DNA from 4 places in the Shewanella sp. GD04112 genome. Region 3 is predicted to be linked to each of the others. Evidence: predicted binding sites of a transcription regulator. Region 3 holds the regulator's gene; each other region holds the start of a gene.
The links. The regulator sigma-54, encoded in region 3, starts transcription at its own class of promoters, with help from an activator protein. The targets are predictions, from matches to a motif close to GTTGGCACGNNNNTNGNNT.
Positions count from the first base shown of each region.

Region 1: N7386_RS14885 (DUF1328 domain-containing protein) is a predicted target of sigma-54. The motif match lies at 2,731-2,749, and genes of this name have one in related genera.
Region 2: glnA (glutamate--ammonia ligase) is a predicted target of sigma-54. The motif match lies at 2,308-2,326, and genes of this name have one in related genera.
Region 4: N7386_RS14815 (DUF3192 domain-containing protein) is a predicted target of sigma-54. The motif match lies at 2,548-2,566, and genes of this name have one in related genera.

Region 1 is NZ_JAOEAL010000001.1:3,359,335-3,363,549, reverse strand. It holds gene N7386_RS14900 (sigma-54 dependent transcriptional regulator) at 1-239, shown strand, start outside; gene N7386_RS14895 (diacylglycerol kinase family protein) at 314-2,011, opposite strand; gene N7386_RS14890 (hypothetical protein) at 2,165-2,359, opposite strand; gene N7386_RS14885 (DUF1328 domain-containing protein) at 2,382-2,558, opposite strand; gene N7386_RS14880 (DUF6572 domain-containing protein) at 2,985-3,299, opposite strand; gene pfaD (eicosapentaenoate synthase subunit PfaD) at 3,975-4,215, opposite strand, start outside.
Region 2 is NZ_JAOEAL010000001.1:328,625-332,839, reverse strand. It holds gene typA (translational GTPase TypA) at 1-1,424, opposite strand, end outside; gene glnA (glutamate--ammonia ligase) at 2,411-3,820, shown strand.
Region 3 is NZ_JAOEAL010000001.1:783,102-787,316, reverse strand. It holds gene lptA (lipopolysaccharide transport periplasmic protein LptA) at 1-262, shown strand, start outside; gene lptB (LPS export ABC transporter ATP-binding protein) at 259-990, shown strand; gene N7386_RS03455 (RNA polymerase factor sigma-54) at 1,096-2,571, shown strand; gene hpf (ribosome hibernation promoting factor) at 2,600-2,887, shown strand; gene ptsN (PTS IIA-like nitrogen regulatory protein PtsN) at 2,890-3,333, shown strand; gene rapZ (RNase adapter RapZ) at 3,330-4,184, shown strand; gene N7386_RS03435 (HPr family phosphocarrier protein) at 4,171-4,215, shown strand, end outside.
Region 4 is NZ_JAOEAL010000001.1:3,332,207-3,336,421, forward strand. It holds gene N7386_RS14800 (DUF962 domain-containing protein) at 746-1,051, opposite strand; gene N7386_RS14805 (GNAT family N-acetyltransferase) at 1,044-1,682, opposite strand; gene N7386_RS14810 (DUF2789 domain-containing protein) at 1,827-2,060, shown strand; gene N7386_RS14815 (DUF3192 domain-containing protein) at 2,110-2,508, opposite strand; gene N7386_RS14820 (hypothetical protein) at 2,656-3,039, shown strand; gene N7386_RS14825 (Zn-ribbon-containing protein) at 3,039-3,812, shown strand; gene syd (SecY-interacting protein) at 3,915-4,215, opposite strand, start outside.

The DNA of each region.
Region 1 (4,215 bases), 2.6 Mb from region 3:
CGACTGCAGAGGAAAATGTCGTGATCCCCCAAGGTATGCGCCTTGAGGAGCTGGAAAAAATCGCCATTTACCAAGCGCTTGAAACGAGTCTGGGCAATAAGACCGACACCGCCGAGCAGCTTGGGATCAGCGTTAAAACCCTCTATAACAAGCTCAGTAAATATGAGCAGGAGTCAGATGCTCAAACTGTTGTTGATGCCGTTAGCGAAGATTCCGTTAGCAATAGCGTCGCCAAGTAGTGACCTACATAAAATGCCTGAAAATAAGCTAATGCATTGATTCAGCTTTTGATTCAGAGTTGATTCTGAATGTGTTAGCTTATTTGGGGCTCTAACTGCGGTTCAGCATTTTGCGCTTGATAGGGCACAAACACCTTCAAAGAGGCGGGCAGGATATCGATATTGAGTTGCTCCGGCTCACAAATCTCGCCATCAATCACATACTTGCATGGGGGCTGACTGCTGATCTTCACCTTTTTCGCGTGGGCATGTTTCACTTTACCCGTGTTGGCCGAGGGCGCAGAGTCGCTATTGGCGGCCTCTTTAATCCAGCCGGTAAAAGCCAGTTCAGCCAGACTGATAAGCTGTTCATTCGGCTCATTATTTGAATCTAACCAAGTGATATCCAACAAGCCGTCGGTCATATTGGGTTCGCCCTTACCTTGGGCGAGTAAGCTGGTAAAAGGTGCGGCATTGGCAACCACTAGGCTGTGGGTTTGCACTGTCATTGGGGTTTGGTCATCTAAAGTCAGCTGCAACTCGAGGTTGGTGTCGGTGTTCACCGCGCGCCACAAACCATCGAGGTAGGCGAGTTGGCCGAGGGCATTTTTACGCTCGCGGCTCGCCGACTCAATCATTTGCTGCTCAAACCCAATGCCGACCAGCAGTAACACCAGTCGCGCATTGCAACGCGCTGTGTCTATGGTCTGTGTCTGGCCTTGGATAATATTATCAAGGGCTTGGGAGACGGCATTGAGCTTACTGCTTAAACCAAAGAGGGCGTGTGACAGGGCATTAGTGGTGCCTAGCGGGATAATGCCTAAGGTGATATCGGTGTCGATAATCTCCGCCGCGACCTCTGTGACTGTGCCATCGCCCCCGCAAGCGATGATGATATCGGCGCCCTGAAGCCGGGCTTTTTTCGCTTGGGTTTGGGCGCTAATCTCTGGCGTGGTGAGCGCTAACTGCACCTCAAAATAGCGTTTCAGCTCAGTGCAAATTTGTTCGCCATGGCTCTGCCATTTACCCGCGCCAGAGACGGGATTGGCGATAATCCAGGCTCGCTTATGCAGTTTGATTTCCCCTTGAGTGTACATCTGCTCCAGCGCTTTGAGTTGCCAGCGATTTAACCCTGCGGTTTTACGAATGCTTTTAATCTGTTGCAGCACCTCGGCGAAGCTGAGCTCGGGGCGGCGGCACATAAGATAAGCGGCCAGCACCATTACGGAGCGCCCGCGGCCGAGCGCACAGTGGATTAATACCCGCTTTTGGGCGCGTACTTGACGGTGTAACCAGTTAATCGCCTGATTTAATTGGGCGCTAGTTGGCACGCTGTGGTCAAGAATAGGGATATTCAGATAGTCGATATGATCCTCATACAGGGACACATCGAGGCCGTCGAATTCGGCGGTGACATCTAAAATAGCGGTAATGCCATAACGATTCAGTTTAGGTAAATCGGCAGCGCTTAAGCGGCTACCCAAGTATAGATATTTATCAATGGCTTGCATTGAAGGCACGCTATCGCGGCGCCGAGCCCAGAGATTATAGAGTCGGCATCCTAATAAAAATGGAATAAAGCCCCAACGGATATACCAAGGGATGGATCCATCCTGACGTTTTCTAAAAATACTGGCGAGATTAAACCAATAGGCCGAGCCGACAAGGGCGAGGGATAGGCTGCTCCATGCCCAAATAAAGGTGAGGATAGGGGAGTGGCCCGTTACGGCAAAATAGCCAAATAACAGTGCTCCGAACAGGTAGAAATACTTAATGTGGATCCTACTCAGCATTGGCATCTCCTCCATTGATAAGCGGCGAGCCTCAGGGAAACCCACTTTATCGTGACCAATAGCTGTCGCGATAAAGTGGCTCGGTGGTACTCAATTGAACTGTGGTTCCCTGATAGGCTCGTTTGCGGGGCTCACTACTCTCCGTCATCCGTCCTAGCAGCGGGTATCTTTCGCTTTAACGCCTTCTTTCAGTTCTTCACAGGCATCTTCAATCGCATTGCCGGTATCTGTGATGGCTTCATCGATTTTTTCGCCTGCGTCCTCGGCGTGATTGTCGCTACAGGCTGACAGTCCAAAGGTTAATAATAAGGCTAAAAATGCAGTGGTAATCATGGTCATAGGTTTCATATCGATTCTCCTTTTATCCAATTTAAGCGCGTGGTACCTTGCCCTTAAGGGCATTGACCAGCAGGGAAATCACAAGTAATACAATAAATAAGAAGAAAATAATCTTTGCGATCCCCGCTGCGGCGCCAGCGATCCCCGTAAATCCAAACAGTCCGGCGATAATGGCCACAACCAGAAACATTAAGGTCCAACCTAACATAGCCACCTCCTTTGTCTTATTTCGGTTTTTCTGTCTTCTTTCACTCTGCATGTTTACATCGAGCGAGCTAGTGGAGTTCGTTGTTGAGAGCTAGTTGAGTAAGTTGAATGTGCCAAGTTGCGTCTTACATCCCGTTATCACTCAATCCCGCAATAAACTCACAATGGGGATATTGCGAGCTTAATGCCAATTTTGAGGTTTTAATTTAATTTATTGAATATTAAGATTATTTTTAAATGCTGTACTGACGGGAGTATTGGTTGATATAAGCGTAATAGGCAATTTTTACCTGTGATTCGGTAAGAGTTGCAGTGAGGAAATAGAGGGAAGCAGCATAAAAAAGCCGATAGCTTTTGAGTATCGGCTTAGATTAAGGTATCGATTGCAAAATTGAGAATACGACTACAGTTAAGTGATACTATTTGGCTAAGTGAAAACCTGATAACCAAACTGAATACCTACTTGATTAATGATGTCTGTGCATTGTGATAGGAACCGCGTTGCTAATGCTGTTGGCTCATATTTGCACATAATATTAATTTTAAACTCTCTCCCACGTGAATCTGGATAGCTTTCAAATACCTCGCCAGACTCGAGAAAAGCCAAGTAGATATTAATCTTTTCCTGAAGGAGCAAGAGATGCTTATCATCCCATTCCAAATGATCTGAGATGGTTAGCACGACGACACCTTCATTATCTATTCCAATGGCGTCAATTGAATCTTGATCTTCTATGCTCATAGATATTCAACTCTAATGGATTGCGGCAAATCTCACCTTCAATAACTTGAAGTGGCAAAACTTAAGTCTTTAATTTTATTGTTTATTTTTGGTTGTGATTCATTTCTATCAGAGCCAGTGCATCAGTACAGTTCTTTTGGGTTTTGTATAACGAATTGTTTGTAATGTATTGAATATTAAGGCTCGATAATAAGGATTATTTGAAATAATGTGCAAAACGATACTTTTGAATGATAAAAATCCTTATTAACAAACCATGATTTATATAAAGTTTTGGGACGATTGCATTTATCAACGTCTCCCACCCAATTTTAAATCTTGCCTCATGTATTGGATTGATTGCAGATAAGTGTTGCAGGCGAGCATTGTCGCGCTACGTTCTGTGACAAGAGTGACCATCGGAAAAAGGGATTTTTCCGTTGAGCCCCCAAGGATGGGTTTACGGCGTGCCACTGAAGTGACAATGCAGAGCGGAAACGGAACTCAGATGGTTTTTTAGATTGATTTGATAGAAATCAACCATGCCGAGCGGATACTGAACTTCAAACAATATTCGAGATTATTTAATAAGTTGCAAGCGACAAGTAAATACTAAATATCCTTTGTACTAAAACGAAGTCAAAAAAGCGGGTTAAGTTTTCACTTAACCCGCTTAATAAGGTTTAGCAAAGCGAATTAGCAGCGTTGCAGTGGTTTCCAGCGTTGCAGGCTGACTGGAATACTTACCCCTTGGGATAACAACAGGTTAATCCGTGCTTGGTAGGCCGCGCCTTGCATCAAATGTTTAGCCAAATCCACAGCATTGCGCTCGCGATAATCATCTAAATAACTACCTTTTGCCCAGGCATTAAAGGCGCCGAGGGCGGGGCCTGCCCAAATCTGGTAATCCATTTCGCGGCCAACTTCACCTGTGTTT
Region 2 (4,215 bases), 450 kb from region 3:
TGCGGACCGTAGTGATCGAATGAGTGGTAAATCAGACCAGTACCAGAAGTTGCAGTTAAGAACTCAGTTTGGAAACCGATTAAGCCACGGCTTGGGATGATAAAGTCAACGCGCACGCGGCCTTTACCGTCAAGCTGCATGTCTTTCATCTCAGCTTTACGTACACCCAGCTTCTCGATAACTGTACCTTGATGTTCTTCTTCAACGTCAACGGTCAGGGTCTCGTATGGCTCACACAGTTCGCCATCGATGGTTTTTAAGATAACTTCTGGGCGAGAAACCGCTAATTCGTAACCTTCACGACGCATGTTTTCGATCAGGATAGATAAGTGTAATTCACCACGGCCAGATACCGCGAAACGGTCTGGGCTGTCAGTTTCTTCAACACGGAGTGCCACGTTGTGCACTAATTCCTGTTGCAGACGCTCAAGAATGTTACGTGAAGTCACGTACTTACCTTCTTTACCTGCGAAAGGTGAAGTGTTGACTTGGAAAGTCATGGTCAGTGTTGGTTCGTCAACTGACAGTGGTGGCAGCGCTTCAACATTACCTGCAGCACACACAGTGTCAGAAATTTTCAGCTCGCCTAAACCGGTAATAGCCACGATGTCGCCAGCGTTTGCTACGTCAACTTCGGTACGCTCTAAGCCCATGTAACCTAATACTTGGCCCATTTTACCGTTACGAGTCTTACCATCAGCGCCGATCACGGTCACTTGTTGGTTAGTCTTGATGCTACCACGCTTGATGCGGCCAACACCGATAACACCCACGTATGAGTTGTAATCGAGCTGAGAAATTTGCATCTGGAATGGACCTTCAGCGTCAGCTGCAGGTGAAGATACTTTTTCAACGATAGTTTGGAACAGTGGCGTCATATCAGTGCCAACTTCATCCGGATCTAACGTTGCGAAGCCGTTTAACGCAGAAGCGTAAACAACAGGGAAATCTAATTGCTCGTCAGTCGCACCTAAGTTGTCGAACAGGTCGAATACTTGGTCGATAACCCAATCAGGGCGAGCACCAGGACGGTCAATCTTGTTGATAACAACGATTGGTTTTAAGCCTTGGGCGAACGCTTTCTTGGTTACGAAGCGAGTCTGTGGCATTGGACCGTCAACGGCGTCAACCAGCAGTAATACTGAGTCCACCATAGACAGTACGCGCTCAACCTCACCACCGAAGTCGGCGTGGCCTGGGGTGTCTACGATGTTAATGCGGTAGTCGTTCCACTTGATGGCAGTATTCTTTGCCAGAATCGTGATCCCACGTTCCTTTTCAAGATCGTTGGAGTCCATCACCCGCTCAGTAGCTTCTCCCCGGGTTGCAAGGGTTCCTGATTGCGACAGCAGCTTGTCAACCAGGGTCGTTTTGCCATGGTCAACGTGCGCAATAATGGCGATGTTACGTAAATTCTCTAGCACGGATAAACCTCTTACCATCAAACAAAAATAGGGATATTTCAATATTCGTTATAGCAATCTACGTTGAGTCGCCATAAAAAAGCGTGACATTCTACTCCAGAGCGGCCTCGCCGCACAGGATTATTTTTGAACACTTATAAAACAATTTTTTGAGCACTGTGCTCAAAAGGTACTCTCTTGCCCGAGTCAAATAGCCTAAATGCACCGTTAATGCGCAGGCGATTCGCCAGTTTATCTTGTCATCAACTAAGCTAAGCAGCTGAATTCACTGTTTTTCACTCAGTCCTACTTTTATCGCTCGGCCCAAAGCCGCCATAAGTATAGTCAATCCACGCCATCCAGCCGTGATGCGCCACAGTGGGCCATAAAAATAAGCGCAGCAGGCATCAGTTAGCGGTTTCTGCGGATGCCTTTGGCCTCAGTTTCAACAAACTCTATTCCACATTGCGAACAACGCTCTTAATGATCTGATAATTAAGCACTATTCAATATAACCAGCCATAACCGCCCCGCGAAAAACAGCTTAGGTTGCCACAGTTTTGTGACATTATTGCGGGCGATTGAAATAGTGAGCTTGCACGGTTCTCTCGCCACACTAATGTGCTAAATTCGTTGTGCTTTGTTTGGTTTCGAATCTTGTCAAAAGCCAGAATTGAGATATTAATCCGGCTTGCCTCTGTGCTTAATGGGCCGACGAGTTCGGGATAAATGGGCGTTGCGAGATTGCACTCAAGTTGCTTGCACTAAAATGGTGTTGTGACGGTGCGCACCAAAATGGATTAATGCACCAAAATGCCACATGCAAACGCACCAACATAGTGCAACACGAAGTGAATTGTTGTGCACTAAAATATATAGCCTTTGATTATCAACACCTTAAATTGTTGGCATAGATATCGCTATATAGCTTGTAAGTTTGGCTCAAGCGCGACTTGAGTTAAAAGATTATAGAAGGGACATCCCTTTACCCTACCGGAGACTTGAGAATGTCAGTTGAATCAGTTTTAAAGCAACTTGAAGAATTAGAAGTTAAGTTTGTTGATTTACGTTTTACCGACACCAAAGGTAAAGAGCAGCACGTATCTATCCCTGCTCATCAGGTAGACGCTGATTTCTTCGAAGACGGCAAAATGTTTGACGGTTCGTCAATCGCTGGCTGGAAAGGCATTAACGAATCAGACATGGTGCTGATGCCAGACCCAACCACGTTTGTATTAGACCCATTCACCGAAGAAACCACTGCCCTGATCCGCTGTGACATTCTCGAGCCAGGCACTATGACTGGTTATGACCGCGACCCACGTTCTATCGCGAAAAAAGCGGAAGAATACTTACGCTCTACCGGTATCGCTGACACTGTATTAGTTGGACCAGAACCAGAATTCTTCCTGTTCGACGACGTACGTTTCGGTACTGACATGTCTGGTTGTTTCGTGAAAATCGACGCTAAAGAAGCGGCATGGAACTCTGGCACTAGCTACGAAGGTGGTAACACTGGTCACCGTCCATTCGTGAAAGGCGGTTACTTCCCAGTTGCTCCTGTTGACTCATCACAAGACTTACGTAGCGCTATGTGTTTAGTGCTCGAAGAAATGGGGCAAGTCGTTGAAGCTCACCACCACGAAGTGGCGACTGCGGGTCAAAACGAAATCGCAACTCGCTTCAACACTCTGACTAAGAAAGCGGACGAAATCCAAATTCTGAAGTACGTAGTACACAACATGGCTCACGCCTATGGTAAGACTGCGACTTTCATGCCTAAGCCAATCGTTGGCGACAACGGTAGCGGTATGCACGTTCACCAATCTCTGTCTAAAGACGGTGTGAACCTGTTCGCAGGCGACAAATACGCTGGTTTAAGTGAAACTGCACTGTACTACATCGGTGGTATCATCAAGCACGCTCGCGCGCTGAACGCTTTCACTAACCCAAGCACTAACTCTTACAAGCGTTTAGTACCACACTTCGAAGCACCAGTGATGTTAGCTTACTCAGCACGTAACCGCAGCGCTTCAATCCGTATTCCAGTGGTACCAAGCCCTAAAGGCCGTCGTATCGAAACTCGCTTCCCAGATCCACATGCAAACCCATACTTAGGTTTCGCAGCGCTGCTGATGGCGGGTATCGATGGTATCCAAAACAAGATCCATCCAGGCGAAGCTATGGATAAAGACTTGTACGATCTGCCAGCTGAAGAAGCGGCTGAAATCCCACAAGTAGCGACTTCATTAGAAAATGCGCTTGAAAACCTGCAAGCTGACCACGAGTTCTTAACTCGCGGCGGTGTATTCAGCGAAGATTTCATCCAATCTTACATTGCACTGAAATCTGCAGAAGCTGAGCGTGTAAGCCGTACAACTCACCCATTAGAGTTCGAGATGTACTACAGCCTGTAATGGCTAACGGCATCAATTAGCTGCACAACATCTACCAGCCCCGACGGTCTTCTGTCGGGGCTGTTTTGTCTCTATCGCACAGTGATTCCCAATTATTCCCCTGCCTATTCAACACCTCTACACGCATACACTCCGACCTCTCGTTGTTATCTGTCCATTTGTTGTCGCCTCGTGATTTGGGGTGCATAAAAAAGTAAAGGCTTTGTAAATCCAATTAAGAACTATTCTCGATTACAACTATAATAATGCGTCTTTTTTGGAGCCAAAAACGGAATACTCCCTATTCATATTCAGTTAGCGCATTGAATACAACCCATTAAAAACGCTTTCTGGGTCGCGAGGAAAGGCACCACAGTGCAGTCCTTTTGGCTTCTCATGTACCTATTGTTTTTGAT
Region 3 (4,215 bases):
AGCTTCGGCGAGCGCCAAAGAAATTCGCTACGAAATGGCGACCCGCACCCTGACCTTAACAGGCTCAGCGACCCTAGACCAAGCGGGTAGCCAAGTGACGGGTAACCTTATCCGTTACGATATTATTCAGCAGAAACTAATCGCTGAGAGCACGGGTAGCGGCGATGATCGCGTGATTACCATTATTCAACCTGACAACTATCAGGAAGAGCTCAAGAATCAGCCAGCGGACAAACCTGTGAAAAAACAGGATTCTAAATGACCCAAATCACCTTAAAAGCACAGAATCTCGCTAAGAGTTATAAGAGTCGTCAGGTTGTGAAAGATGTCAGTCTGACGGTCAAAACGGGTCAAGTCGTCGGCCTACTCGGCCCAAACGGCGCAGGTAAAACCACCACCTTTTACATGGTCGTGGGCTTAGTCAAAAGTGATAAAGGCCATATCTTTATCGACGATGATGATTTAACTGCCGATCCTATGCACCTGCGCGCCCGCAAAGGCATTGGTTACCTGCCACAGGAAGCCAGTATCTTTCGCAAGCTGACCGTGCACGACAATATCATGGCGGTACTGCAAACCCGTAAAGAGCTCAATCGCGATCAACGCGAAGAAGAGCTGGAACATCTGCTCGAAGAGTTCCATATCACCCATATTCGCGATAGCCAAGGCATGTCGTTATCGGGCGGTGAACGTCGCCGCGTCGAAATTGCCCGCGCCTTAGCGGCCAATCCTAAGTTTATTCTGCTCGATGAACCCTTCGCCGGTGTCGACCCGATTTCGGTTATCGATATCAAGAAAATCATCGAACAACTCAAGAGCCGAGGCCTTGGGGTACTGATCACAGACCACAATGTGCGCGAAACCTTAGACGTCTGTGAACATGCTTACATTGTCAGTCACGGAAACCTGATTGCCGAAGGAACTCCCGCAGAGATCTTAGACAATCAGCAAGTTAGGGCTGTGTACTTAGGTGAACAATTCAGGCTATAGTTACTTAAACAGAGCCAATTAGCCTTGAATTTTGGCTTATCAGCACCATCAATATGATAACAAGCGGCCTAAATTCAAAATAATAACGTAGGGATCAGCGGTAACATGAAAGCGTCACTCCAGCTCAAACTGGGTCAACAGTTAACCATGACGCCACAACTTCAACAGGCCATTCGTCTGTTGCAATTGTCGTCATTGGAACTGCAGCAAGAGATCCAGCAAGCCTTAGACTCTAATCCTCTTCTCGAGCTGGAAGAGGAGCAATTCGACGCGCCTACCGAACGTAAGCAAGATATCGCCGATACCGACTTTAGCGAAACGACAGCTCAGCCACAGGAACAAGACAATTCCACCGTAGACATTGCCGAGTCGCTGACCAAAGAATCCCTGCCCGAAGAACTCCCCATGGACACCACTTGGGATGAAGTCTTTACCGCATCACCAAACTCAGGTGCTGGCGCCAGCCGTGAAGATGACATGCCCTTCCAAGGGGAAACCAGTGAAGGCCTGTACGAACATTTAGAATGGCAGAAAAACCTCACGCCCTTCTCTGAAACCGATTTAGCCATCGCCACCGCGATTATTGATGCCATCGACGATCAGGGTTATCTCACTCAAAGTACTGAAGATATCCTCGAGGCCATGGGCAATCCAGAGATAGAACTGGATGAAGTCGAAGCCGTACTCAAGCGCATTCAACACTTCGATCCCGTTGGTGTCGCCGCAAGGGATTTAAGCGAATGTCTGCTTATCCAACTCTCCCACTTTGCGCCGGATACTCCACACCTCGAAAACGCCCGCATGTTGATCAAAGATCATTTAGATCTGATCGCCGCCCGCGACTTTAGATTGTTAATGCGTAAGACCAAGCTTAAGGAAGATGATCTGCGCGATAGCATTGCCCTCATCCAAACCTTAAACCCTCGCCCCGGCTTACTCATCACCCCTGTTGATGAAGAATATGTCATCCCCGATGTGTCGGTATCGAAGAAAAATGGCCGCTGGGTGGTCGAGTTAAACCCGGACTGCATGCCAAAAATCAATGTTAATCAACAATATGCAGCCATGGCACGCAGCACTAAAAGCCAAGCCGATAGCCAATTTATCCGCGGGCATCTGCAAGAAGCCAAGTGGTTTATCAAAAGCCTTGAAAGCCGTAACGAAACACTGCTCAAGGTGGCAAACTGCATAGTGCAATATCAACAGGGCTTCTTCGAATACGGTGAAGAAGCCATGAAACCTATGGTCCTAAACGATATCGCCGAGGCGGTAGAGATGCATGAGTCCACCATTTCACGGGTGACCACACAAAAATACATGCATACCCCAAAGGGACTTTTTGAACTAAAATATTTCTTCTCAAGCCACGTCGGGACTGATGATGGCGGTGAGTGCTCATCCACGGCAATCAGAGCCTTCATTAAGAAACTGGTTGCAGCGGAAAACCAGAAAAAACCATTAAGCGACAGCAAGATGGCACAACTTCTGGCAGAACAGGGAATTAACGTTGCGCGCAGAACCATTGCGAAGTACCGAGAGGCGATGCTTATTCCCCCTTCCAATCAGCGTAAAAGTTTATAGCCTAAAGTGGAAATCGGAGGACGTTTATATGCAAATAAACCTGAGTGGACACCATATCGAGATTACTGAATCGTTACGGGCTTATGTTGAGGAAAAGTTTTCAAAACTTGAACGTCATTTCGAACAGATCAATAATGTGCACGTTGTGCTCAATGTTGAGAAAATGCAACAAATTGCCGAAGCGAGAATAAACCTCACCGGTGGTGAAGTCTTCGCGACTTCAGAGCATGCAGATATGTATGCTGCCATAGACGTCCTGATCGACAAGCTTGATCGTCAGGTTATTAAACACAAAGAGAAGTTAACAAAACACTAGCAATGGAACTTCGTACCATACTGCGGCCGGAATGCACGACCTGCGCCACTCCGGGCAGTAAGAAAAAGGTACTGGAACTTATCAGCGACTTAGCCGCTGCCCAGTACCCCACCCTCTCATCTCAAGAGATCTTCGAAAGCCTAGTGGCGCGCGAAAAGATGGGGAGCACAGGTATAGGTAACGGCATCGCCATTCCACATGGTCGATTAACCGATATAACACAACCCATAGCCATATTGGTGAAATGTGAGGAGCCGATAGCCTTTGATGCTATCGATAAACAACCTGTCGACATTTTATTTGCGCTGCTAGTGCCTGCTGACCAATGTCAACAGCACTTAAGCACTTTGTCCTGCATGGCTGAAAAGCTCAGCGACAAGCAAATATTGAAGCAATTGCGCAAGACGCATGATGAAACGGAACTCTATCAGGTAATCACTGGATGAAACTGGTCATAGTGTCAGGGCGCTCAGGCTCAGGCAAATCGGTCGCACTAAGAGTGCTGGAAGATCTCGGCTACTATTGTGTCGATAATCTTCCTTTGCCGCTGATTGGCAGCTTACTCGAACAGCTCAAGGGCAGTAACGATCTCGTCGCCATCAGCGTCGACGTGCGTAACCTGCCGGAGCAAGACAAGGTACTCGTCAAACAGCTTGCTAGCCTGCCAGAGGGCACTGAACTTACCAGCTTCTTCTTAAACTCCAGCGATAAAGTACTGCTAAAGCGCTACAGCGAGACTCGGCGCTTACATCCCTTATCTAAGAGCCGAGTATCACTGCAGGAAGCCATTAAGCTTGAAGGCAAGTTGCTCGAGCCCCTGTCACAGCAGATGGATCACTACATAGATACCTCGAATCTGAATATCTATGAACTCAGCGACCAAGTACGGCAAATCCTGCTTGGCAGTGTCGATAAGGAACTGGTGATCAACTTCGAGTCTTTCGGTTTTAAGCATGGTATGCCAACCGAAGCCGACTTTATGTTTGATGTGCGCTTTTTACCCAACCCCCACTGGGAACCCGAGTTGCGCCCCCTCACAGGTTTAGATGAACCTGTGGCAGAGTTTTTAAATCGCCAGCCACTGGTCAATAAGTTCATCTGGCAAATCGAGAATTTACTCGAGACTTGGTTACCCCACTTAGAGCGTAATAACCGCAGCTATCTGACCATCGCCATCGGCTGTACTGGTGGTCAACACAGATCGGTTTACGTGGCCGAACAACTGGCTAAACGCTTTAGCAACGGCAAACACAAAGTGAATGCCCGACACCGAGAGTTAAGTCATGCCAAAGCTTGAGCGCCAAGTCACCATCTGCAATAAGCTTGGT
Region 4 (4,215 bases), 2.5 Mb from region 3:
AGAAAAAAGAAAGGGGCGCACTATGTGCACCCCATTTATCCTCTGCAAGCCATCCTGCTTGATTGTGCTCCCTGCACCTTCCTTGCGATCGTTTGCTCCCTGCAAGCGTCCTTCTATCCCTTTATTTCCCTGTGCAGTGAAGTCTCCACTACACTCAATCCTTTGACCCGAATATCCTATTTCGGCTCCTGTCACATCCAGTGACTCTTCCCTATCGCGTCCTGCTGAATCCTTTCCTCACCTTAGTACAAGCTGTTCACCCTTATACTTATCCTTTTACTTGATACTTCCTGCATCCAGTAACGCTTAATCCTTAAGCTTGTCCTTTTCATCCTGAAACCTGCTATCCCAGCAGATACAACGTCCTCTATCATCCATGAGAAAGCAGCCTTGCTTTTCCTTAGCCTATCCTAGGCAGATGACAGTTTTCCTACTGTCAGTGGTTCAAATCCAAGAACCTGAATTCGTCGCTTCTTGCGTCCCTCTCGCCTGTATTGCAATCCTTGCTGTCCATTTGCTTTGGCGATGAGTTAATTCTACGTGGTTCTCGTTATTTTTGTTTCGGTTAAAGAACACACACTAGCGCACTTTTCATACAATCAAGCTTTATTAAAACATAACACCATGATTTTAAATACACTTTAAAAGCTGTGATTACAAAACAGTCAGTAAGAAAACATTTTATCCTACAGCCTTTGTAAGCGATCTCTCACACGGGTGTCAGCTTCTCACTGGTAAGGGACATTTAGCACTTCAACTTACCGGTGAGAATTTGTGCAAACATCACCCAATCACCCATCAAACTGTACAAGGGATATTGGAATGTCGCGGGGCGATTATGCTCAAACACAAAGTGTCCCACCCAAGCAAAACCATATCCCACTAGGGGGATAAACAGTAAAAGCCAACCATTTGCGAAAAGCAGCGCAGCGACGAATAACAGGAGCACCAAAAAACTGCCAATAAAATGTAGCCGCCTACAGGTTAAATCTTGGTGCTGTGAGAGGTAAAAAGGGTAAAACTCAGCGAAGGAGCGGTAAGGTTCATTCATCTTGTTGGCCCGTGTAAAAAAGTAATTGTCCGGCCACATTGCCTATGCTCAATTCTCCGAGGGAGACAAAATCATGTTGCATAAATAACTGGCTATGGGCTTCTTGGGTGGTAAAAACTCCAATCCCCTCAAGCTCGGGCTGCTCATCGCACCAACTTACTACGGCTTGCACGAGTTGATGGCCTAATCCCTTTCCCTGCTCATTGGGCGCAAGGGCAATAAATTGTAGGATCCCGCAGTGCTCGCTCGGTAGCTGTTCGACGATGCTCGATTCTTTCTTCATCATCGCCTGAGTCGATTGCCAGCCCGTACCAAGCAACATCTTGAGTCGCCAGTGCCAATAGCGGCCCTCCCCGAGGGGCACTTCCTGAGTGACCACACAGGCAACACCAACTAAGCGTGTTTGGTCAAACAGCCCGATTAATGCTTGCTTCTCCTGCCAGAGCGCATTCAACTCTTCACGGATTGCGGCACGTAATTTTTGTTCGTAGGCGAATTTGTCTGAAGTGGATAAAGCATCCACAAAGAAAGGATCGTCATGATAGGCGTTGTAGAGAATCGAAGCGGCGAGGCGTAAATCTTCGGCGGTGAGATAAACTGCACGGCACTCATCCAAGGTATTATTGTCCATTATTAGAATTCCTTGATTTAGATCACACTCTTAGGAGTAATTATCACTGTATCAAGGAAACTAAAAAGTGCAAATTTTAATCATAGATTGCATTTTTCAGTGAGTTGCATACCCTAAATAAAGGCACACAGAGAGGATGCGAGCATGGATACAACGCCGGTCGATTTGAGTCATCTATTTGAACAGTTGGGATTAGCCAATCAAGCTCAAGCCATAGGGCAGTTTATTGCGACCCATCAACTTCCCCCTGAGACACACTTAACCGAAGCGCCATTTTGGACGCAGGCACAAAAGAGTTTTCTGACCGAGGCATTAGAGGCCGATGCCCAGTGGACCGAACTTATCGAGCAGCTCGATGTGCAATTAAGAAAGCCCTAATGGCTTAGGGCTGACACTGAATCACTTCATGGCGAGTTGCGTTGAGTCGTTAAATTTTGCTGTAGGCGGTGTCGCCCCAACCGACTAACACACTGTTACTTAAGACGATTGGCGTGCATTCATCCTTAGTGGTTTTACCGTCACTGTGGGTATGCTGGGTGCGATAAAAGAGTACCAACACTTCTTTATCGGCTTGGCCGTCTTTCTGCTGCAGATAAGATTCGCTAAAGTCCGAGGCGCCCATCAGGGTCATCACTTGGTCTTTGCTCATACCAAGGCTGAGCTTAGTCAGATTATTGCGGTTTTTGTCCTGTGTTTTTTCCCAAGATTCGTTGCTATCCCACTTAGATTCACTGTCACCGACATTGACCACACAACCGCTAAGACCTAAGCTTGCTAACCCTAAAAACGTGACCGCGATGAGTTTGCGATTAATATTTGCGTTCATATTATGACTTCCTGTGTACTTGTTATAAAAATGCTTAAAAAGCAAAATCAATGCCAAACGGCAATACATTGATTTATAAGAACTAAAATAACCACATCACAGTAAGTTAGTGAAAAACACGATATAGATTAAGGAATTTCACTTATTATGAGTCCGATTGACCAAGTGTTAGCAGCAGCGTGCGCACTCGAAGCCAGCGGTAAAACCCCAAGCCTTGCTCTGATAAAAAGCCGCGTCGGTAACAAAATCCCCATGCCGCTGTTAATCCAAGGATTACAGCAGTTTAAATCGATACCCAAAGCCGAGCGTGAGCGTTTAGCGGCCCAATCACAGCCCGTGGTTGAAGAGACTCATACCGCCGAAGCTTCGCCACCCACAGTCGCCACACTGGCGCAACAGTTAGCCCAGTTACAACAGGGCATTGAGCAAGCTCTCGCGTTAAAAAACAACGAGATCATGCAACTCAAAAATGAACTTATCGAGCTGAAACAACGTGTCACTCAACTCGAATCCCAAGGAAAATCCGCTTAATGTTTGTCACCGAATTGCGCTTTGAATGCTTTGCCGATACCACCATCAGTGCGGCAGAACGTGCCATCAATCAATTACTCGAAGCTTACCGCGCTAATGGCCAAATCCTCGGCCGCGAATTTGCCGTGGCCTTTAATGAGGGTGAATTTCGAGTACGTCTCCTCATGCCTGAAAAAAACAGTTTGAATCATCGTTATCACAGCCCTTGGGTGAAAAAAGCGCTGGCGGAATTAACCGAGGCTAAGCTACTGGCGCCACGCGAAAAATTTATCGGTCAGGATATTAATTCTGAGGTGAGTAACACTGAGCCACCCAGTTGGCAACTGCTCTACACTAGCTATGTGCATATGTGCTCGCCCCTGCGAAGTGGCGATAACTTATTGCCCATTCCGTTGTACCAAATCCCCGCTACCTTTAATGGCGATCATAAACGGGTTATCCGCTGGCAAACCGAGTGGCAAGCCTGTGATGAGTTACAAATGGCGGCTGCCACCAAGGCAGAATTTGCCGCGCTGGAAGAATTATCCAGCCCAAACAGTGATTTATTTAGGAGAGGTTGGGACTTACGCGGCCGAATAGAATACCTGACCAAAATCCCCACTTACTATTATTTGTATCGCGTTGGAGGACAGGATCTGCAATCCGAGTTAGCTCGCCCCTGCCCACGCTGTGGCAGTCACGACTGGAAACTCGATGAGCCGCTATTAGATATGTTCCACTTTCGATGCGAACCATGCCGCATAGTGTCTAATTTGTCTTGGGATCATCAATAACATCCCGTACTGAAGCGCAAACTCGGCAGGCAAAATAGCCGAGTTTGCGAAACAGGTTTGCAAGAGGATTTTTCAAGAGACCTTTGCAACATTTCCCCGCGCTTAACGCTTACCTATCAGGTTGTGCCACATACGTTTAAAGCTGGCAAAAATCCCCGGATGTTCGAGCGCTGGCATAGGCAATTCTTCATGTTTCACAGGTGGCGCGATACGTGGCGATAAAGCCTCAATAAATTCAGCTACACTCGGCGCCAATTGGGCAGAAGGTAGCTCGCCAGGGATTTCAACCCACACACTTCCATCGGCATTATCAACGGTTAGCATCTTATCGCCCTCATCGAGCAAACCAATAAACCAAGTTGCCGGTTGCTTGAGCTTTTGCTTCATCATTAAGTGGCCGATG